DNA from 3 places in the Kitasatospora sp. NPDC088548 genome. Region 1 is predicted to be linked to each of the others. Evidence: riboswitches for the same ligand, from Rfam matches in the RefSeq annotation. Region 1 holds a riboswitch; each other region holds the start of a gene.
What was found. Region 1 has a riboswitch for thiamine pyrophosphate ahead of ACIP82_RS31550 (purine-cytosine permease family protein). Riboswitches for the same ligand answer to the same signal wherever they lie in the genome.
Positions count from the first base shown of each region.

Region 2: linked by a shared signal. The riboswitch ahead of thiC (phosphomethylpyrimidine synthase ThiC) and the one ahead of ACIP82_RS31550 (purine-cytosine permease family protein) in region 1 are both predicted to bind thiamine pyrophosphate.
Region 3: linked by a shared signal. The riboswitch ahead of thiO (glycine oxidase ThiO) and the one ahead of ACIP82_RS31550 (purine-cytosine permease family protein) in region 1 are both predicted to bind thiamine pyrophosphate.

Region 1 covers NZ_JBIVMI010000031.1:107,115-114,229, reverse strand. Annotated here, with positions in the region: gene ACIP82_RS31570 (MerR family transcriptional regulator) at 1-570, opposite strand, end outside; gene ACIP82_RS31565 (peptidoglycan-binding protein) at 782-1,774, opposite strand; tRNA gene ACIP82_RS31560 (tRNA-Ser) at 2,002-2,089, opposite strand; gene ACIP82_RS31555 (S1C family serine protease) at 2,150-4,015, opposite strand; TPP riboswitch at 4,271-4,420, shown strand; gene ACIP82_RS31550 (purine-cytosine permease family protein) at 4,509-5,915, shown strand; gene ACIP82_RS31545 (glycerophosphodiester phosphodiesterase family protein) at 5,997-6,821, shown strand.
Region 2 covers NZ_JBIVMI010000012.1:123,285-130,399, reverse strand. Annotated here, with positions in the region: gene ACIP82_RS17650 (DUF5994 family protein) at 1-214, opposite strand, end outside; gene ACIP82_RS17645 (CBS domain-containing protein) at 369-902, shown strand; gene ACIP82_RS17640 (hypothetical protein) at 1,404-1,862, opposite strand; gene thiC (phosphomethylpyrimidine synthase ThiC) at 1,992-3,809, opposite strand; TPP riboswitch at 3,805-3,939, opposite strand; gene ACIP82_RS17630 (hypothetical protein) at 4,093-4,299, shown strand; gene ACIP82_RS17625 (flotillin family protein) at 4,403-5,896, shown strand; gene ACIP82_RS17620 (DUF5326 family protein) at 6,039-6,239, opposite strand; gene tenA (thiaminase II) at 6,423-7,091, opposite strand.
Region 3 covers NZ_JBIVMI010000022.1:35,239-42,353, reverse strand. Annotated here, with positions in the region: gene metF (methylenetetrahydrofolate reductase [NAD(P)H]) at 1-140, opposite strand, end outside; gene ACIP82_RS25755 (polyprenyl synthetase family protein) at 304-1,410, shown strand; gene thiE (thiamine phosphate synthase) at 1,467-2,114, opposite strand; gene ACIP82_RS25745 (Rv2175c family DNA-binding protein) at 2,114-2,479, opposite strand; gene ACIP82_RS25740 (FAD-dependent oxidoreductase) at 2,588-3,784, opposite strand; TPP riboswitch at 3,891-4,003, shown strand; gene thiO (glycine oxidase ThiO) at 3,998-5,182, shown strand; gene thiS (sulfur carrier protein ThiS) at 5,179-5,388, shown strand; gene ACIP82_RS25725 (thiazole synthase) at 5,391-6,188, shown strand; gene pknB (Stk1 family PASTA domain-containing Ser/Thr kinase) at 6,292-7,115, shown strand, end outside.

The DNA of each region.
Region 1 (7,115 bases):
CGCCCGGACCAGCACCGCGCCGTCCCCGTCCGGGGCGTCCTCGTAGCGGGCCACCGCCGGGCCGGCCCCCTCCACCCCGGCCTCCGCCATCCGCCGGCAGAGCTCCGTGAACAGCGGGCCGATCACCGGTCCGACGTCCTCCGGCTCATAGCTCGCGGCGACCGCCGTCAGTTCGGCCACCCGCACCGACGGCACCCGCTTCACCACGACATCGTGCGCGGACATGGTCCCCTCGCTCTCGATCGTCCGGAGCCTCGCCTCGACCCGGGTCAGCCGCTGGGCGTCCGCCGCCATCGCCGCGGCGAGTTCGGCCCGCCGCAGCCGCAGCATCCCGCGCAGCTCGGCCGCGTCCACCCGCTCGTCCAGGACGTCCCGCACCTGCTGCAGCGTGAAGCCGAGGTCCTTGAGCGCGATCACCCGGTTGAGCCGGGCGAGTTGGGCGGCCTCGTAGAAGCGGTAGCCGCTGGCCCGGTCGACCCGGGCCGGACGCAGCAGGCCGATCGCGTCGTAGTGGCGCAGCATGCGGACCGACACCCGGCCGTGCTTGGCGAAGTCTCCGATGTTGAACATGATGGCTCCCAGTGCAGACCCTCACACCGTGTCATGGTCAAGCACCGGCACCCACGGCCGGGCCGCCGTCCTCACCACCTCGGTCCATGCCGCCTCAGTCCGTGACGTCGAACCCGCGCCGCCGGCCGAGCACTTGGAGGCTGCGTTGACCGGGGATCCCGTTCGCGTCCGCGCCCGAGTAGCCGAGACTGCGCTGGAAGGCCGCGTACGCCTACACCGTCCTGGTGCCGAGCGAGCCGTCCACCCAGCGCTGCTCCAGGTACCCCTCGTCGGCCAGCGCCTGTTCGACGATCCGCACCTCGGGTCCGTACGTCCGGTGGCCCTGTTCGGCGCCGGGGTCGGTCCGGGCGGCCGCGACGATGTGCGCCACCGAGACGCGCCGGGGCGAGGGCAGCGTGCCGAGCAGCCGGCGCAGCGAATCCTCGCCCGGCACGCCGTCCGCGGCGGCCCCCGCGTAGCCCAGACTGAGCTGGTAGTCCTGGTAGTTGAGGGTGTCGGCGTCCCGCCAGTCCTCGTCCGGACCGGCCGTGTAGTGCGAGCCGTGCCCGGACGCCACCAGCGCGTCGCCCACCTGCCGGACCTGCGGGCCGTGCGCGCCGTACCCGTACTCCAGGCCGTTGATGGTCACCCGGTAACGGGCCGGCCCCGGCGTCGACCGGGACGGGGGCGGCGGAGCACCGCCCGCGCCGGCCACGATGCCCGGCAGGACGAGACCGTGGAACTGCTGCACCCGGGCGTCGCCGGGGCAGGCGGTGCCACCGTCCGACCACTCCGGGAAGAGCCGGTGAAAGCCGTAACCGGGGTCGTCGGCGGTGCGGCAGACCCGCAGCGGGATGCCGTGCCGCTGGTGCAGCCAGACCCCGACCGCGATGAACGTCCCGATCTGCGCGGCCGTCCACGGATCGGTGTGCTGGTCGTTGCTGGCCGACTCGATGCTCACCGCGCCGGTGCCGTCCGGCCGGTGGTTCGCGGCCATGTTGGCGTCGGCCCGGGTCTGGGTGCCGATGTACTGGGCGATGCCGCCGTCGTAGCCGACCCCGAAGTGCGACTCCAGGCTGGTCGAGTCCCGCCAGTACTCGTAGATGCGGCGCGGCGTCCAGGGCGCCGCCATGCTGTGAAAGATCACCTGCGTCGGCACGATCGCCGGCTGCGCGTCCGACTCGGGCTGAAGCTCCATCTTCTCAGCGCCGGGGTACCAGGCCATCCGTGTCTCCTCGCCGGGCCCACTCCCAGGGCAGTCCGCCCCTTACCCCCGGCACACGCCCCCTCGCCGCACCCACAAGGACGCCCCCACCCCAAACCCCCCGTTCAGGTGAACCCGCCGCCCCCGGCCCACGGTCGGCCCACCGCCTCCACCCCGGTGGAAAACGCGAAGGGCGGGCGTCGGCCTGGGGCCAACACCCGCCCTGAGCAGGCGGTTTCTCCTACCAGCGGAGAGCGTGGGATTCGAACCCACGGTGACGGGTCACGCCACGACAGTTTTCAAGACTGTTCCCTTAGGCCGCTCGGGCAGCTCTCCAGGCGGAGGTCAGCCTAACGGGTCCGGCGGGGTTCGGTGCACAGGGTTTCGGGGACGGGGTCAGTCGCCGACGCGCTCGGTGAGGGTGACCTTGGTGTTGAAGGTCTGGCCGTTGCGGGTGTACTCGACGTCGACGGTCTCGCCGGGCTTGTGCGTCCAGATCTTGCTGACCAGGGCGGGGCCGTTCTCGATCGGGCTGCCGCCGAGCTTGGTGATGACGTCGCCGGGCTTGAGGCCCGCCTTGTCGGCCGCGCCGCCGGGGGTGACGGCCGGGGTGCCCTGGATGTCGCGGGTCTGGATCTGTGCGCCGTCGCCCTTGTAGTCGTCGTTGCGGAGGACGTCGAGCTTGGCGTAGACGGGCTTGCCGGTCTTGATCAGGGTCTCGGCGACCCACTTGGCCTGGTTGATCGGGATGGCGAAGCCGAGGCCGATGCTGCCGGCCCGGCCGGTGCTGGAGGCGTTGGACTGGATCGCCGAGTTGATGCCGACCACCGCGCCGCTGGAGTCGAGCAGCGGGCCGCCGGAGTTGCCGGGGTTGATCGAGGCGTCGGTCTGCAGGGCGTTCATGTACGAGGACTGGGCGCCGGTCTCGTCGCCGGAGGCGACCGGGCGGTCCTTCGCGCTGATGATGCCGGTGGTGACGGTGGACTCCAGGCCGTACGGGGCACCGATGGCGATGGTGGAGTCGCCGACGTTGACCTTGTCGGAGTCGGCCAGCGGAAGCGGGGTCAGCTTGTCCCCCTTCGGGGGGTTGTCCAGCTTGACCACGGCCACGTCGTAGCCCTCGGCGCGGCCGAGCACGGAGGCGTTGTAGGAGCTGCCGTCGGCGAACTTGACGGTCAGTTTGCCGCCGTTGGAGGCGGGCGCCACCACGTGGTTGTTGGTGAGGATGTGGCCCTCGGTGTCGAAGACGAAGCCGGTGCCGGTGCCGGACTCGCCGTTGCCCTGCGCCTTGATGGTGACGACGCTGGGCAGCGCCTTCTGCGCGATGCCGGCGACGGAGCCGGGGGCGGGCTCGTTCTTCTCCGGGCTGTTGGCCTGCACGGTGGTGCTGCGGCGGTCGTTCGCGGAGCTGGCGCTGTTGTCGTTGCGGTCGGCGATGGTCACGCCGAGCGCGCCGCCGGCCACACCGGCGACCAGGGCGACGGCGGCGATCAGGGCGACCAGGCCGCCGCGCTTCTTGCGCGGACCGCCGGGGCCGGACGTACCGGGGTACTCGGGTGGGTAGCCGAGCGGGCCGCCGGGGTGGCCGGGACCGCCGGCGCCGCCGGCCGAGGAGTCGTGCGGGCCCCAGCCGCCGAGCGGCTGGCCCGCGCCGAAGGGGTGCTGCTGCGCGGGCGGGCCCGCCGGGGCGCCGTACGGGTCGTGGGCTGCGGCGGGCGGGGCACCGTACGGGTCGTGCGCCGCGGCGGCCGGGGCGCCGTACGGGTCGTGCGCCGCGGCGGCCGGGGCGCCCGTGGTGGCGTACGGGTTGACGGCGGGCGCGACGGGCGCCGTCGGCAGGGCCGGTGCCTCGGCGAGCGCCGTGGCGGGCGCGGCCGGCGGCCCCGCCGGGGCGGGCGGCACGACCGGCGGCGGGGCGTCGATGTACCCCGGGCCGGGGTGGCCGGCCTCGACCGGGGCGGGCGCGGACACGGGAGCGTCGGCAGCCGCGGCCGCGGCGGGTGCCTCGGCCGGCGCCGGGGCGCTGATCTTGCTGAACGCCAGCGTCGGCGTGGATCCGCCGGCCGCCGGAGCGGCGGGCGCGGCGGGCACCGCCGGTGCCACGTCGGTGGTGGTCCGGTCGGCGGGCGCCTGTGCGGGGGTGGCAGCGGCGGACGCGGACTGCTGCGCCGGACCGTCATGAGCGGGACCCACCACCCCCTGGCCGCCGGAGGGCTGTTCCCCCTGCGGCCCGGTGGACCCAACCTCGCGCTCGGTGCTCACGGACGACCTCCATAGCTGACAGGACCAAGAAGCATAGTTTTTCGCACACTCGATTCGATTGCCGTAAGGACCCTTCTGAAGAAGTCATAAGAATCCTTAGCCAGGCCCGACGGCCCCGTCCGGAAACCCGGCCGAACGCCCCCGAACCACCACCCCCACCGGCCGCTCGCCCACCGCCGCCGGATGTCCCTCGCGGCCGGGGCGCCCAGCGCCTGGCCTTGGCGTTCACCCCCGTGCCGGTTAGCCTGTCGCTCACAACTGACACGCGGGAGCTTGGACCTTCCCAGGCTGAGAGTGCGCTGGTCGACCGTACGCCACGACGTCCGTGGGCGGACCGTCGAGGGGGCGCTGACCGCCGGAACCTGTCCGGGTAATGCCGGCGTAGGGAGTATCGGCCATGCCGCCTGCTTCGCCATCCTCTTCTTCGGGCGCGCCCGCGTCCAAGGGTTTCTCCGAACCGTCCACGACCGTTCACTCCGACGCCGGTCCCCCCGTGCCCGGTTCCGCCGCCGTGCCCGGCTCCCCCACCGCGACCGGTGCCGCCGCGGCCACCGCCGTCCTGGACCGGCCGGACCGGTCCGAGCGGGTCGAGGCGCCGCTCGTCCTGGACACCGAGCCGCCGCGCACGCTCCGCTTCCGCGACCACTTCGCGCTCTGGATGAACCTCGGCGTCAGCCTGATCGGCTTCACCACCGCCGCCACCGTGCTGGGCGCGCGGGGCAGCGAGCTCTCCCTGGCCGCCGCCGTGACCGCGATCGCGGCCGGGACCGTGGTCGGCACCGCGATGCTCGGTGTGGCCGCCCTGATCGGGGCCCGTACCGGCGCACCGGCGATGGCGAACCTGCGCGGGCTGTTCGGGACGAAGCTCTCGTACGTGCCGACGGTGCTGAACATCGTCCAGTGCGTCGGCTGGGGCGTGTACGAGCTGCTGGTGATCGCGATGGGCGCGCAGACCGTCGTCCACACCGAGGGCTACCGCTGGGCCTTCGTCCTGCTGGCGGGCGCGCTGACCACCGCGCTGACCATCTGGCCGCTGGGCTCGATCGCGGTGCTGCGGCGGTTCGTCGCCGGGGCGGTCGCGGTCGCGATGGTGTACTTCACCGTCCAGCTGGGCCGGCACGGCGTGCCGGACCCGGGCGCGGGCAACTGGCACGGCTTCCTGAAGGCCACCGACGCGATGATCGCGGTGTCGATCTCCTTCGTGCCGCTGGCCGCCGACTACACCCGGCACTCGCGCACCCCGCGCGCCGCGTTCTGGGGCAGCTTCTCCGGCTACACCGTCGCCCAGGTCTGGTGCTACGTGCTGGGCCTGATCGCGCTGCTGCAGTCCGGCGGCGACCCGGACCGGATCTTCGACTCCTTCCTGGGCGTCTGGGCCGGCTGGGCGTTCCTGCTGGTGCTGGTCCTGCGCGAGACGGACCAGTCCTTCGCCAACGTGTACTCGACCGCGATGTCCGTCCACAACCTGCTGCCCAGGGTGGACCGCCGGGTGCTGACCGGCGGGACCGGGCTGCTGATCACGGTGCTGGCCCTGCAGATCACCGAGTTCACCGACTCCTACTACGCCTTCCTGGGCCTGATCGGCTCGGTGTTCGTGCCGATGTTCGCGGTGCTGGCGGTCGACTACTTCCTCGGCGCCGGCCGGCGCGGCTGGAACCTCTCCGCCGACGCGCCGTCCCGCCGGCTGATGCTGCTGCCGTGGGCGCTGGGCTTCGTCGTCTACCAGCTGATCGCGCCGACCGCGATCGCCGGCTGGTGGACGGACTTCTGGACCTCCGTCCAGGGGGCGCTGCACTTCACCCCGCAGGAGTGGACCTCGGCCTCGCTGTTCGGCTTCCTGGTGCCGGCCCTGGCCACCTGGGCGCTCACCCCGCTGACCCGCCGGGACGCGCGGGACTGATCCGCCCCCCACGCGAAGACGGCCCCTCAGGTTGGGGCCGTCTTCGTTTTCGCGTCACTTCCGCCGCCTATCGTGGGACGTGTGACCAGCCCCGACCTCCCCCCGGCGGCGGCGCGCACCGCGCCGTCCGTCCAGGTGATCGCCCACCGCGGATCCTCGTACGCGCTGCCCGAGCACACGCTCGCCGCCTACCGGCGGGCGCTCACCGAGGGCGCCGACGCGGTCGAGTGCGATGTCCGGGTCACGGCCGACGGACATCTGGTCTGTGTGCACGACCGCAGGATCGGCCGGGTCTCGGACGGCCGCGGCACGGTGTCCGCGATGACGCTGGCCGAGCTGGAGGCGCACGACTTCGGCGCCTGGAAGACGGGCGCACCGAGCGCGGACCCGGAGCTGCGGGGCGTTCTGCGGCTGGAGAGCCTGCTGGAGCTGGTCGCGGACTGCGGACGCCCGGTGGACCTGGCGATCGAGACCAAGCACCCGGTCCGTTTCCGGGGCCGGGTGGAGGCCGAGCTCCTGCGGATGCTGGACCGGTTCAAGATCACCGGAGACCCCGCGGACGGCCGCCCGCAGGCCCGGATCATGAGCTTCTCCGCGCTGGCGCTCGCCCGGGTGGCCGCCACCGCGCCGCAGTACCCGAGGGTGTTCCTGTTCGAGCGCGGCCTGCCGCTGCGGGGCCGGCTGCGCCCGGGCGCGACGCTGCCGGGCGGGGCCGGGATCGCCGGGCCCGGCATCGAGCTGGTGCGGGCCAGGCCGCGGCTGGTGACGCGACTGCGCGAGCTGGGCCACCAGGTGCACGTCTGGACCGTGGACGAGCCGGCCGACGTGGAGCTGTGCCTGGAGCTCGGGGTGTCGGCGATCATCACCAACCGCCCGGCCGAGGTCCTCGCCCAGCTCGGCCGGTGAACCAAACCTGCTGCCGACAATTTTTGCCGGAAATTATGCGTTTTCACGACGGAGGGTGAGCACGGAATCACCTGCCGCCCACCCTGGGTCGCGCGGTTTGAAATGTCCGCGCGGGATCGCCCCGCAGTCGTTTCCGACGCATTACCAAGGGGCATCCATCCCTCGGCATACGCTGAAGGAGGTCCGGGGGTGGCGTTGATGGTGGCGCGTGAAGTGCCGACTTCATCGACCATGGCAGTGCCGCACGGCCCAGCGAGTGTCGGGGTCGCACGGCGCCGACTGCGTCGAGATCTG
Region 2 (7,115 bases), on a different contig from region 1:
ACAGGCCGACCCGGAGGATGGGGCCCAGATGGACACTGAGCGCGGTGATCAGGTCCGGCAGCTCGGCCCGGGCGTCCTTCGTGCGGGGCCACCACGCGCCGTCGAACATCCCGCTGCGGGACATCGTCGGCTCCAGCACCAGCCGCGGCAGCAGGGGAACACCGGGGACGGACCACGGCCCCGGGGCGGAAGGAGTGGGAAGCCGAATCGGCATCATCAGGAGCCGCCCGTCCGGTCCGGAAAGAGGACCGATCATGACCCAGGGCGACACCAATGTGGGTACCGGTGTGCGACATGTCCTCGGTTGCCTCCCACGGTACTCCGCGCCGGCCCGCCCCCGGGCCGACCTGGCCCGGAGTAGCCTGGACATGTCCAGGGCACCCCGCATCCCGGTCACCTTCTCCGGCCTCGTCCTGGACGAAGGACCCTTCCGGGCGGCCGCCCTCGCCGCACCGGAGTCAGGCACCGGTGACACCGTGACCACCCACTCCACGAAGCCGACAGGCCTTCGCCACGACCTCACAGTCGCCGACGCGATGGAACCGTTCGAGTACCAGATCCCCGACGACAGCACCGTCGACCAGGCCGACGACATCCTCCGCAGCGCGGGCGTCCCCTACCTCCTCGTCCGTGACCACAACGGCCGCTGCGAAGGCCTGGTCACCCGGACGGGACTCCACCCGTTCCTCGCCCCGCCCTGGTACACCGAACTCACCCCGGTCAGCAGCACCAGGCACCAGCGCGGCCCGTTCGCCTGGCCGACCATGACCCTCTCCACGGCCGCTGTCGCGATGCGGATCAAGCACCTGACCGTCTGGCCGGTCATCGACGACGACGGCTACCTCCTCGGCATCCTCACCGCCGACCGGGTCGCCGGCCTGATCGAGACCACCCTCCGCTGAGCGGCGCACCACCCGAACGCCGTACCGGTCACCGGAGCACCCTCCGTCGCGTCAGTCCGGCGGGCGGGAGGCCGAAGGTGACGGCGGTGGAGCCGTCGCAGCGTTCCGACTTGCCGTGAGCTGCTGGACCGCACTCACGCAGGTCAACGCAAGTCAACAAGGCGCTGTTCCGGAAGGCCGGTACGGCCTCGCGGAACAGCGCCCGTCAGCTGACGCGTCAGTCTGCCGGCGGGAGGTTGACCCGCTGGCAGACTGGGCGTTCACCTCTGTCAGGGCTAGTGCCGTCGGCGGGGTGCGGCTCGTCCGCTCCGCCTCATAAAAATGAGGAGTGAGCCTCCCAAGGCAATGGCAGCCGCCGAGCCGACCGCAATGCCGATCGATCCGCCAGGGCCGGTGGCAGCCAGTACGTGCTCCGACTCCTTCGGATGCTGAACGGGGACACCCTGCTCGTGACCACCTGGAGCGTTGCCGTGGTTTCCCTGGAACACGCGGGCTCGGTGATCACCTGAACACCCTGATCATGGACAGGTCGACCGCTCGGTTGATCACGTGGGAGAGGCTGAACGTTCCGTTGATCCTCGCCTCATGCGCGAGCCACCCGACATCGACGGGCGCCGTCTCCTGTCCCAGCGGATGGGTGAATCCGGTGACGACCCAGCGACCCCCGAGCGGAGAGGACGCGTCGACCAGCCAGTCCCAACGGGCCCCGTACGCACTGATCAGGAACTCGGCGGCGAACAACATCAGCAGCGAGTGCGCCCTGGCCCACTCGTCCTCGGACAGTTCCGGGTAGGTCGCCCACTCGGCGAGTTGGTCTCCGACGATGCGGGAGGCCGTACCCGGATCGGTCTGCATCAGGTCCTCGCGCTCACCGATGGTGGTCAGCGCCCCTCGCGTGTACTCACGGCATTCCACCGCCCAGCCAGCGACATCGGGCTCACTGTTGCTCTGCTGATTCATGGCGGCATCAGTATCAGAGCAGATCACCAGCCCGCCGGCCACCCTTCCTCCCTGGAGCAGCCGCACGCCGAAGCGCTGCTCCGGGAAAGCCTCCCGGCTTCCCGGAGCAGCGCAGCCGGCGGGGCGACGTCAGTCCGCCAGCGGCAGGTAGACCCGGTTGCCCTGGGCGGCGAACTCCTCGGACTTGGCCTTCATGCCCGCCAGGGCCTCGGCGTCGAACTCGGTCTCCACGGCACTGGAGCCCTCGCCGTGCTCGGCCCGGATCTTTTGACTGATCTTCATCGAGCAGAACTTCGGGCCGCACATGGAACAGAAGTGGGCCGTCTTGGCGGGCTCCGCGGGGAGGGTCTCGTCGTGGAAGGCGCGGGCCGTCTCCGGGTCGAGGGCCAGGTTGAACTGGTCCTCCCAGCGGAACTCGAAGCGGGCGTCGGAGAGGGCGTCGTCCCAGGCCTGGGCGCCGGGGTGGCCCTTGGCGAGGTCGGCGGCGTGGGCGGCGATCTTGTAGGTGATGACGCCGGTCTTCACGTCGTCCCGGTTGGGCAGGCCCAGGTGCTCCTTGGGGGTGACGTAGCAGAGCATCGCGGTGCCCCACCAGGCGATCATCGCGGCGCCGATGCCCGAGGTGATGTGGTCGTAGCCGGGGGCGACATCGGTGGTCAGCGGGCCGAGGGTGTAGAACGGCGCCTCGTCGCAGATCTCCCGCTGGAGATCCATGTTCTCCTTGATCTTGTTCATCGGGACGTGGCCCGGGCCCTCGATCATCACCTGGACGTCCTTGGCCCGGGCGATCCGGCCGAGTTCGCCCAGCGTCCGGAGTTCGGCGAACTGCGCCTCGTCGTTGGCGTCGGCGATCGAACCGGGCCGCAGGCCGTCACCGAGCGAGAAGGTGACGTCGTAGCGGGCGAGGATGTCGCAGAGCTCCTCGAAGTTGGTGTGGAGGAAGTTCTCCCGGTGGTGCGCCAGACACCAGGCGGCCATGATCGAGCCGCCGCGCGAGACGATGCCGGTCTTGCGGCGGGCCGTCAGCGGGACGTACCGCAGCAGCACTCCGGCGTGGACGGTCATGTAGTCCACGCCCTGCTCGCACTGCTCGACGACGGTGTCGCGGTAGACGTCCCAGCTGAGGTCCTCGGCCTTGCCGTCGACCTTCTCCAGCGCCTGGTAGAGCGGCACGGTGCCGATCGGCACGGGGGAGTTTCGCAGGATCCACTCGCGGGTGGTGTGGATGTTGCGGCCGGTGGAGAGGTCCATCACGGTGTCCGCGCCCCAGCGGGTGGCCCAGGTCATCTTCTCCACCTCCTCCTCGATCGAGGAGGTGACGGCGGAGTTGCCGATATTGGCGTTGATCTTCACCAGGAAGTTGGTGCCGATGGCGGCCGGCTCGACCTCGGGGTGGTTCACGTTGACCGGGATGACGGCCCGGCCGCGCGCCACCTCGGAGCGGACGAACTCCGGCGCCAGGCCCTCGCGCAGGGCGACGAACTCCATCTCCGGGGTCACGATTCCGCGCTTGGCGTAGCCGAGCTGGGTGACTGCGACGTCGCCGCGGCCGCGCAGGGGGCGGCGCGGGCGGCCGGGGAAGACGGCGTCCAGGTTCTTCAGGTTTCCGCCGCGCGGCGAGGTGTGCTTGATCCCGTCGTCCTCGGGGCGGGCCTCGCGGCCGTCGTACTCCTCGACGTCGCCGCGCTGGCGGATCCACGCGTCGCGCAGCGCGGGCAGGCCGCGCCGTACGTCGGGCTCGTACGCCGGGTCGGTGTACGGCCCGGAGGTGTCGTAGAGCGGGACGCTCTTCTCGTTGGTGAGCACGACCTCGCGGTACGGAACGCGCAGGTCGGGGCGGGACCCGTCGCGGTAGGCCTTGCGCCAGGCCGGGGTCGGATAGCCGGTGCCCGCGCTGCTGACGGCGGCGTTCTGGGCAGACTGCGGCTGTGCATCAAAAGTGGTCATCAGACCTTCAACTCCCTACGCCGGCATTACCCGGTCAGGTTCCTGCGGTCGGCGCAGCGTTCGGCACGTCCAGCGACGTCCCGGTCAGCGCCCTCTCAGCCCGGTGCTCCGAGCTCCCGTGTCCGCAGGCGGTATTGCCCGCGCATGACGTCCAACACCGTAGCGAGCCGATCGCGGCTGGTCCAGAGGGGGTCGGTGCCCGGCGATTCGGCCGGCGGGCCCACCGGGGGAGCCCGGCCCGGCAGACTGGCAGTCACACGGGCAGGCGACGAGGGAGGCCGTAGTGGTCGGAAGCACAGGGCGGGTCACCGGTCCGGTCGGAGCCGGTCTGGTCGGCGAGGTGATGGTGCACGTCAGGGAGCGCCAGGGGACGGAGGCCTTCCTGGCCTACCTCGCCGTACCGGGCGACCGGCTGTCGGTCGGCACACCGGTGGTGGTGGTCGAGTACCACCCGCCCCGGACCGTCTATGTGGCACCGGTCTTCCCGTGACACGCTTGTGACAGCCCGTCACGTCACTTCCCTTTCCTTCGAGTTGCCCTGAGCGGACAATCCGAACCGGCGCATCTCATGCGCCGTAAGGGGGAGTTGAACCATGGTGCTCATCATCGCGGGGGCCGTCGTCGCCGCGCTGGTCTTCGGGATCACGCTCTTCAAACTCATGTGGCGGGTGGCGGAGCCCAACGAGGCTCTGATCATCTCCGGCTCCCGGCACCGGACCGAGGGGGTCGGCGACGGTCTGGGCTTCCGGATCGTCACCGGCCGCGGGACCTTCGTCACGCCGGGCCTCCAGGGTGTCCGCCGGCTCTCACTGGACCTCAACGAGGCCGAGCTGAACGTCGAATGCGTCACCTCACAGGGCATCCCGGTCCACGTCAAAGGCGTGGTGATCTTCAAGGTCGGCGACGACGAGGTCTCCATCGCCAATGCCGCCCGGCGCTTTCTCGACCAGCAGAAGCTGATCAGCCAGCGCGTCCACAACGTCTTCGCCGGCCACCTGCGCTCGATCGTCGGCGGGCTCACCGTCGAGGACATGATCAGGGACCGCGAGCGGCTCACCGGGGAGACCAGGGCCGCCTCCGGGCTGGAGATGGAGAAGCTCGGGCTGATCATCGACACCCTGCAGATCCAAGAGATCATCGACCCCACCGGCTACATCAAGAACCTCGCCATCCCGCACGCCGCCGCCGTCCAGCGGGACGCCCGGATCGCCCAGGCCGAGGCCGACCGGATGGCCACCGAGGCGGAGCAGGAGGCCGCCGCGCGCAAGGCCGAGGCCACCCGCAACAGCCAGATCCAGCAGTCCGCCTACCAGGCCGAACGGGACACCGCCAACGCCCGCGCCGAGCAGGCCGGACCGCTCGCCCAGGCCGCCGCCCGGCAGGAGGTGGTCGTCCAGGAGACCAAGGTCGCCGAGCTGGAGGCCCGCCGCAAGGAGCAGCAGCTGCAGATCGACGTCCGCAAGCCGGCCGACGCCAAGGCGTACGAGACCCGCACCAGGGCCGAGGCCGACCGCGACGCCCGGATCTCCGCCGCCCAGGCGCAGGCCCAGGAGACCGAGCTGAAGGCGGCGGCCGAGGCCGGCCAGGTCAAGATCGCCGCCGCGGCCGCCGCGGAGGCCACCAAGCTGCGCGGGCTCGCCGCCGCCGAGGCGACCAGGGCCACCGGGGAGGCGGAGGCCGCCTCCGCCGAGGCCCGCGGTCTGGCGGACGCGGAGGCGACCCGGGCGATCGGGCTCGCCAAGGCCGAGGGCATCCGGACCCGGGCCGCCGCCCTCTCGGAGAACCAGGAGGCCGTGGTGGCACAGGAGTTGGCGGAGAAGTGGCCGGACATCGTGCTGGCCGCCGCCGAGTCCTTCGGCAATGTCGAGCACATGATCCTGCTGAACGGCGCCGACGGGGTGGGCGAGCTGTTCGCCAAGGCCCTCACCATGGGCGGCACCGGCCTCGGCCTCGCCCGGCAGCTGCTCACCACCATGCACGGTCCGGAACAGCCGGCGGCTCCGGCGCCGGGGCCGGTCCAGCAGGTGCCGATCGAGGACCGCGCGGTGACGGAGGCCCGGGTCCGACGGTCGGCGGACGACAGCTGACGGATGACAGGTAACGGATGACGACTTTCAACATTCGTTTTCTGTTATCTGTTATCTGTTAGTTGTCGGTTGTCCGCCGCCACCAGAACGACCGGCGCCCGCACCCCACGCAGGGGGTACGGGCGTCCGGGGTCCGTACGGGTCAGCTCTTGGCGGCCTTCTTCACCAGGATCACCACGGCGGCGGCGATGCCGACCACCACCAGCAGCTTGATGACCACGCTCAGCAGGGCGCCGACGACGCCGAACACGAACCCCACGATGTTCCAGGCCAGGATCAGCACCAGCACCGGGACGACGATGTTGCGCACCCAGGAGGGCAGCGACTTCCAGAACTCAGCCATGTCCGTTCCTTCTCTCCCCTCGGGGCCGGCTGCCGTCCGGTGCCGCATCCCGTTTGCTTTCGATACTTCGATCGTACGGGGCCGCAAGTGCCGGAACGAGAGCCAACGGCCCGGAGAGAACCCCGAGATCACCCCGACTCCGACCCCCGGGGGCTCCCCTGAGGATCAGACCGGCCAGGAGGATCAGACCGGCCACGTCTCGCCACGCCAGGCGGCGTCCCAGAACATCCACTCGTAGCGCGAGGTGGTGGTGAAGTGCTCGACCACCCGGCGGCGCTCCGCCGGGGAGATCTCCTCGCCGAGCCGGTCGGTGAGCGCCAGCACCCGCCGCACCACGGCCTGGAACGTCTCGTCCCCGTAGGTCGCGATCCACTTCGCGTAGAGCGGGTCGGGGGAGCCCTTGGCGAGCAGTTCGTCACCGACCCGGGCATAGATCCAGTAGCAGGGCAGCACCGCGCCGACGGCCTCGGCGAAGGAACCGCCGTAGACGGTCGCCAGCAGATAGCTGGTGTAGGCCCGGGTGGTGGGCAACACCGGTTCCGTGGCGGCCTGTTCGGCGCTGGCGCCGAAGGCCTCCATGAACTCGGCGTGCATGCCCTGCTCGGCCGCCAGCGCGCCGACCGCGTCGTCGGCGAAGGCCCGCACCTCCTCCTCACCGGGCGCCTTGGCGGCGCAGACGGCGAGCGCGCGGGCGTAGTCGCGCAGGTAGTGCGAGTCCTGGACGACGAAGTGGCGGAACGCCTCCCGGGGCAGGGTGCCGTCGGTGAGGCCGCCGATGAAGGGGTGGTCGAGGATCTTGGCGTAGACCGGTTCGATCGCCGCCCAGAGTTCTTCCGTCAGGCTCAGGCTCATACCCCGACCCTAACCGGGCCCCGG
Region 3 (7,115 bases), on a different contig from region 1:
ATGGCGTCCCAGAGCCGCTGTTCACCGACCTCGGTGCGCGGCGGCATGAACTCGAAGGAGAAGGACCGCTTGCCAGCCGCCAGGAGCTCGCGAACCGTCTGCGCGCGGTCTGTTCTGGTGGAAGCGACGCCGAGTGCCATGCTGGCAGGTTAACCGTCGGGCAAAGGACCCGGACAACCGAGGTCCACGGATTGAGACAATCGGTGGACGGCATTCCGGATCCCGGCCGGCCGTCGTCCGTACAGGCGTTCCCAGCCGCCCGGCTAGGCTTGCCGCACCCCAGCGAACCTCCGGAGCCTCATCGTGACCTCGCCCACCAGCCGCCCGGCCAGCCCCATTGACGTGGAGGACGTGCGCGAGCGGGTGAACGCCGCGCTCGCCGGGTTCATGGACGGCCAGTCGGCGCTGCTGGGGAAGATCTCCCCGCGGCTGGCACCCGCCGCCGACGCCCTGCGCGACTTCCTGCTCGACGGCGGCAAGCGGCTGCGCCCGGCGTTCTGCTACTGGGGCTGGCGCGGCGCCGGCGGCCCGGCCGGGGGCGACGGCATCGCGCACGCGGCGGCCGCCCTGGAGCTGCTCCAGGCCAGCGCGCTGGTCCACGACGACCTGATGGACCGCAGCGACACCCGGCGCGGCCTGCCCTCCGTCCACCGCCGCTTCGAGGCCCTGCACCGCGAGAGCGGCTGGCGCGGCGACCGCGAGCAGTACGGCGCCTCCGCGGCGGTGCTGCTCGGCGACCTGCTGCTGATCTGGTGCGACGAGCTGTTCCTGCGCTCGGGCCTGGAACCGGCCGCGGTGCTGTCCGCCAAGCCGGTGTTCGACCTGATGCGGACCGAGGTCATGGTCGGCCAGTACCTGGACGTCCTGGAGCCGGTCGCCGGCGACTCCGCCGACGCGGGCGCGCTGGAGCGGGCCCAGACCGTCCTGCACTACAAGTCGGCCAAATACACCATCGAGCGCCCGCTCCAGATCGGCGCGCTGCTCGCCGGCGCCGGGCCCGGGCTGGTCGAGGCGTACGGGGCGTTCGGCCTGCCGCTGGGCGAGGCGTTCCAGCTCCGGGACGACCTGCTGGGCGTCTTCGGCGACCCGGCCGTCACCGGCAAGCCGGCCGGGGACGACCTGCGCGAGGGCAAGCGCACCCTGCTGGTGGCGCACGCCATGCGCGGGCTGTCCGCGGCCGACGCCCGCCACCTGGACGAGCGGCTCGGGGCACCGGACCTGGCGACCGAGGAGGTCACCCGGCTGCGCGCGCTGGTGGAGCGCAGCGGCGCGCCCGGGCTGGTGGAGCGGCGGATCGAGGAGCTGATGCGCCAGGCGCTCGGCGCGCTGGAGGCGGCGCCGCTGGCGGACGAGCAGGCCCGCGAGGTGCTGCTGGCGCTGGCCGAGGCCGCCACCGTCCGCAAGTACTGACCGGTACCGGGGGTACGGCGGGCGGGTACGGGCGGACGGCGGCGGGCCCGGCGGGGTCAGGCCCGCAGCCGCCGGGACAGCTCGGCGGCGGCCGCCCGCGGGTCGTCCGCGCCGGTGATGGCGCGCACCACCACGATCCGGCGGGCGCCGGCCGCCAGCACCTGGTCCAGGTTGCCGAGGTCGATGCCGCCGATGGCGAACCACGGCCGGTCGGTGTCCCGCGCGGCCGCGTACGAGACCAGGCCGAGGCCCGGCGCGTGGCGGCCGGGCTTGGTCGGGGTCGGCCAGACCGGCCCGGTGCAGAAGTAGTCCACGCCGGGCTCGGCGATCGCCGCGTCCACCTCGGACTCGGCGTGGCAGGACCGTCCGATGATCACGTCCTCGCCGAGGATCGCCCGGGCGGCCGGCACCGGCAGGTCGTCCTGCCCGAGGTGCAGCACGTCGGGGCGGGCGGCGTGCGCGACGTCGGCGCGGTCGTTGACGGCCAGCAGCCTGCCGTGGCGGCGGCAGGCGTCGGCGAAGACCTCCAGGGCCGCCAGCTCCTGCCTGGCCTCCAGGCCCTTGTCCCGCAGCTGGACGATGTCCACCCCGCCGGCCAGCGCCTCGTCCAGGAACTCGGCGAGGTCGCCCTGCTCGCGGCGGGCGTCGGTGCACAGGTAGAGCCGGGCGTCGGCGAGCCGCCGGCGCGGGGTGTCCGCCGCCATCAGATCAGCATCGCCTGGGCGCGGCGCTTCACCTCGGTGCCGCGGTTCTCACACAGCGCCTGGATGGGGCTGCCGGGCAGCGACGGGTCCTCGGTGAAGAGCCACTCCAGGATCTCCATGTCGTTGTACCCGCAGTCGCGCAGGACGGTCAGGGTGCCCGACAGGTGCTTGACCAGGCCCTGGCCGTCGATGAACGCGGCAGGCACCTGCAGCGACTTGTTCGGGCCGCGCCGGACCGCGATCAGCCCGCCGCTGCGGACCAGGTCGCGGACCTCGGTGACCCGCACGCCCCACTGCTCCGAGATGTCGGGCAGGTACATCCACTCGGAAACGAGGGTTTCAATCTTGCTTTCGATCTCACTCACGCCACCAGACTGCCACCTCCACGGCCCGCCGCGCACCACTCACCACCCGCCGCACACCCGTCACAGGTCCGTCGAGCACCGGGGCGGCCGCCTGCGGGCCCCGCCGCGCTACCCGGCGAGCGCCGACTTCAGCGGCACCGCGGGGTCCGCCGCCAGGGCCGGGTCCAGCGCCGTACCGCGCTCGATCAGCCGGCGGCCCTGGGCGAGGTCGCGCGGACGGTCCACCGCGAGCAGGGCGCGCGGCACACCGTCGCGCAGCCAGAGCACCGACCAGGACGGCTCCCCGGGTGAACCGCGCCACAGCGGCTCGTCACCGGCCCCGTGCCGCCCGGCGTACTGGACCATGCGGCCGAACTGCTCCGACCAGAAGTACGGCACCGGATCGTAGGGCGCCTGCGCGCCGAGAACGGCGGCGGCCGCCGCCGCGCCGGACTGCAGCGCGTGGTCCCAGTGCTGGACGGCCAGCCGGACGCCGGAGCGCGCCGACGGATAGCTGACGCAGTCCCCCGCGGCGAAGACGCCGGGCAGGCTGGTGCGCAGCCGCTCGTCCACCAGGACGGCACCGGCCGCGTCCAGTTCGACGCCGGAGCCGGCCAGCCAGCCGGTGGCCGGCCGGGCGCCGATCCCGACCAGCACCTCGTCGGCCGGCAGGTGCGAGCCGTCCGCCAGCAGCACCGCGCCGGGCTCCACCGCCGCGACCCCGACGCCGCAGCGCAGGTCCACCCCGGCCTCGGCGTACCAGGCGGCCATCGCCCGGCCGATCCCGGCGGGCAGCGCGCCGGGGACGGGCGCCGGGCCCATCTCGACGACCGTGACCTCGCACCCCGCCGCCCGGGCGGCGGTGGACACCTCGGCGCCGATCCAGCCCGCGCCGACCAGCACCAGGCGCAGGCCCGGCCGGAGCAGGGCACGCAGCGCCAGCGCGTCGTCCAGGGTGTGCAGCAGGTGCGCGCGCTCGGCGCCGGGCAGGGCCCGCGGGGCGGCACCGGTGGCGATCACCAGCGTGCCGTACGGCAGATCGCCGGCGTCGGTGTGCAGCACCCCGGGGGTGAGGCCGGTGGCGCGGCGGCCGGTGAGCAGTTCGACGCCCAGGTCCGCGAAGTCGAGGTCGAGGGTGGTGGCATCGGCCTTGCCGAGCAGCACCTCCTTGGAGAGCGGCGGCCGGTCGTACGGCGCGTGGGGCTCCTCGCCGACCAGCACGATCCGCCCCCGCCAGCCGCCCTGCCGCAGCCCCGCGGCGCACTGCGCCCCGGCCAGCCCGGCCCCGACCACGACCACCTGATCCGTCCCGCTCAGCTCTGCCACGCCGTCACTGTACTCAGCGGCGGCCGTCCGTCCGGGCCCCACCCGGGCTCGGGTCCACCCCTCGTACGCGCCTTCGGCCGGGGCGGGACGCGGAGTTAAGGTGGTGGCACCAATTCACGGGAGCCCGGCGGACCGGGCTGAGAGGCGGGCTGACACGGCCTGCGACCGTCCGAACCTGATCCGGGTCATACCGGCGAAGGGAGAGCAGCGACTTTGACACGCTTGGCCAAGGGCGCGCATGCCGACGTCCTGGTGATCGGCGGGGGCATCATCGGCCTCGCCGTCGCCTGGCGCGCGGCCCGGCGCGGGCTGGGGAACATCGTGGTGATCGACCCGGCGCACGGCGGCGGCGCCGCCCGGGTCGCGGCCGGCATGCTCGCCCCCGTCACCGAACTCCAGTACGGCGAGGAGCCGTTGCTCCGCCTCGGGATGGCATCCAACGAGCGCTATGCCGCCTTCGCCGCCGAACTCACCGAGGCGAGCGGCGGCCAGGACACCGGCTACCGCCAGTGCGGCACCGTCGCCGTCGCCCTGGACTCCGACGACCGCGCGGAACTGCGTGAACTGCACGCCTTCCACCAGCGGCTCGGCCTGGACTCGCACTGGCTCACCGGCCGCGAGGCCCGCAGGCTCGAACCCATGCTCGCCCCCGGCGTCCGGGGCGGTCTGCACGTCACCGACGACCACCAGGTGGACGGCCGCCGACTGGCCAGGGCGCTGGTCCTCGCCTGCGAGCGGGCCGGCGTCCTGCTGCACCGCGCCGAGGCCACCGAACTGCTGGTCGAGAACGACCGCGCGGTCGGCGCCCGGCTGGACACACTGGAGACCGTCACCGCCGACCGGATCGTGCTCGCCGCCGGTCCGCACAGCCACCGGCTGCCCGGCCTGCCCGAGGGCGTGCTCCCCGCGATCCGCCCGGTGAAGGGGCAGATCCTGCGGCTGCGGGTGCCCGAGCCGTACCGGCCGTTCCTCTCCCGCAACGTGCGCGCGGTGGTGCGCGGCCGGCACCTCTATCTGGTGCCCCGGGAGAACGGCGAGCTGGTGATCGGTGCCACCAGCGAGGAGCAGGGGTACGACACCACCGTCACCGCCGGCGGGGTGTACGAGCTGCTGCGCGACGCGCACGAGCTCGTCCCCGGCATCACCGAGCTGCCCCTGGTGGAGACCTCCGCCGGACTGCGCCCCGGCTCCCCGGACAACGCCCCGCTGATCGGTCCGACCGCCCTGCCCGGCCTCGTCGCCGCCACCGGCCACTACCGCAACGGCGTGCTGCTCACCCCGGTGACGGCCGATCTGGTCGCCGAGTACCTGGCCACCGGCGAGACGCCCGCCCTGGCGGCGCCGTTCACCCCCACCCGCTTCTCCCCCGCCCGCTCCACCACGAAGGCCCCCGCATGAGCGAGATCGCACTGACCGTCAACGGCGAGCCCCGGCAGGTGCCCGCCACCACCACCCTCGCCGAGGTGGTGGCCGCGCTGAGCGCCGCCAACTCCGGCGTCGCCGCCGCGCTCAACGAGACCGTGGTGCCGCGTGGTTCGTGGCCGCGGACCCGGCTCGCCGCGGGTGACCGGGTCGAGATCCTCACCGCCGTCCAGGGAGGCTGACCATGGCGGACGACCTGCTGGACATCGCCGGGACCACGTTCGGCTCCCGGCTGATCATGGGCACCGGTGGCGCGCCCAGCCTGGAGATCCTGGAGCAGGCGCTGCGGGTCTCCGGCACCGAGCTCACCACGGTGGCGATGCGCCGGGTCGACGCCACCACCCAGGGCTCCGTCCTGGACGTGCTGGTCCGCAACGGCATCCGGGTGCTGCCCAACACGGCCGGCTGCTTCACGGCCGGCGAGGCGGTGCTGACCGCCCGGCTGGCCCGCGAGGCGCTCGGCACCGACTGGGTGAAGCTGGAGGTCATCGCGGACGAGCGGACCCTGCTGCCCGATCCGATCGAGCTGCTGGACGCCGCCGAGACCCTGGTCGACGACGGCTTCACCGTGCTGCCCTACACCAACGACGACCCGGTGCTGGCACGGAAGCTGGAGGACGTCGGCTGCGCGGCGATCATGCCGCTGGGCTCCCCGATCGGCTCCGGCCTGGGCATCCGCAACCCGCACAACTTCCAGCTGATCGTGGAGAGCGCCCGGGTCCCGGTGATCCTGGACGCGGGCGCCGGCACCGCCTCGGACGTGGCGCTGGCGATGGAGCTGGGCTGCGCCGCGGTGATGCTGGCCTCGGCGGTGACCCGCGCCCAGGACCCGGTGCTGATGGCCGACGCGATGCGGCACGCCGCCGAGGCCGGCCGGCTGGCGTACCGGGCGGGCCGGATCCCGCGCCGCTTCCACGCCGAGGCCTCCTCGGCCATGGCCGGCCGGGCCGACCTGGACACCCGCGAGCACCCGGCGTTCTGACCCGGGCGCGCCGGGGCGTGTCACAAGCCGGGCACAGAGGCCCCGGGCGCGGTGTCGCCCGGGGTCCCGCCCCGGCCCGCGCCACTAGAATCACCGGGTGGACATGGCATTGCACGACCCGCTGATCGGTACCCTGCTCGACGGCCGGTACCGGGTCGAGCAGCGCATCGCGGCCGGCGGGATGTCCACCGTGTACCGGGGTACCGACACCAGGCTCGACCGGGTCGTGGCCCTCAAGGTGATGCACCCCTCGCTCGCCGGGGACGACGGCTTCACCGGCCGGTTCATCCGCGAGGCCAAGGCGGTGGCCCGGCTGGCGCACCCCAATGTGGTCAACGTCTTCGACCAGGGCGCGGACGGCGGCACCGTCTTCCTCGCGATGGAGTACGTGCCCGGCCGCACCCTGCGCGACCTGCTGCGCGACTGCGGCGCGCTCTCCATCCGGGCCGCCCTGGACATCCTGGAGCCGGTGCTGGCCGCGCTCGGCGCCGCCCACCGGGCCGGTCTGGTCCACCGGGACGTCAAGCCGGAGAACGTGCTGATCACCGACGACGGCCTGGTCAAGGTCGCCGACTTCGGCCTGGTCCGGGTGCTGAACACCGCCGACGGCGCGGCCACCTCCACCACCGCGACCGCCGGCACCGTCCTGGGCACCGTCTCCTACCTGGCCCCCGAGCAGATCCGCCCCGGCGCCGGGACCGACCAGCGGGTGGACGTCTACGCGGCCGGCATCCTGCTGTACGAGATGCTCACCGGCCACCGACCGCACACCGGCGAGAACCCCGTCCAGGTCATGTACCGCCACCTGCACGAGGACGTCCCCGCGCCGTCCCTGGCCGTCCCCGGGGTCGGCCCCGAGCTCGACGCCATAGTGGCCGGCGCCTGCGCGCGCGACCCGAAGGCCCGCCCGTACGACGCGGTCGAGCT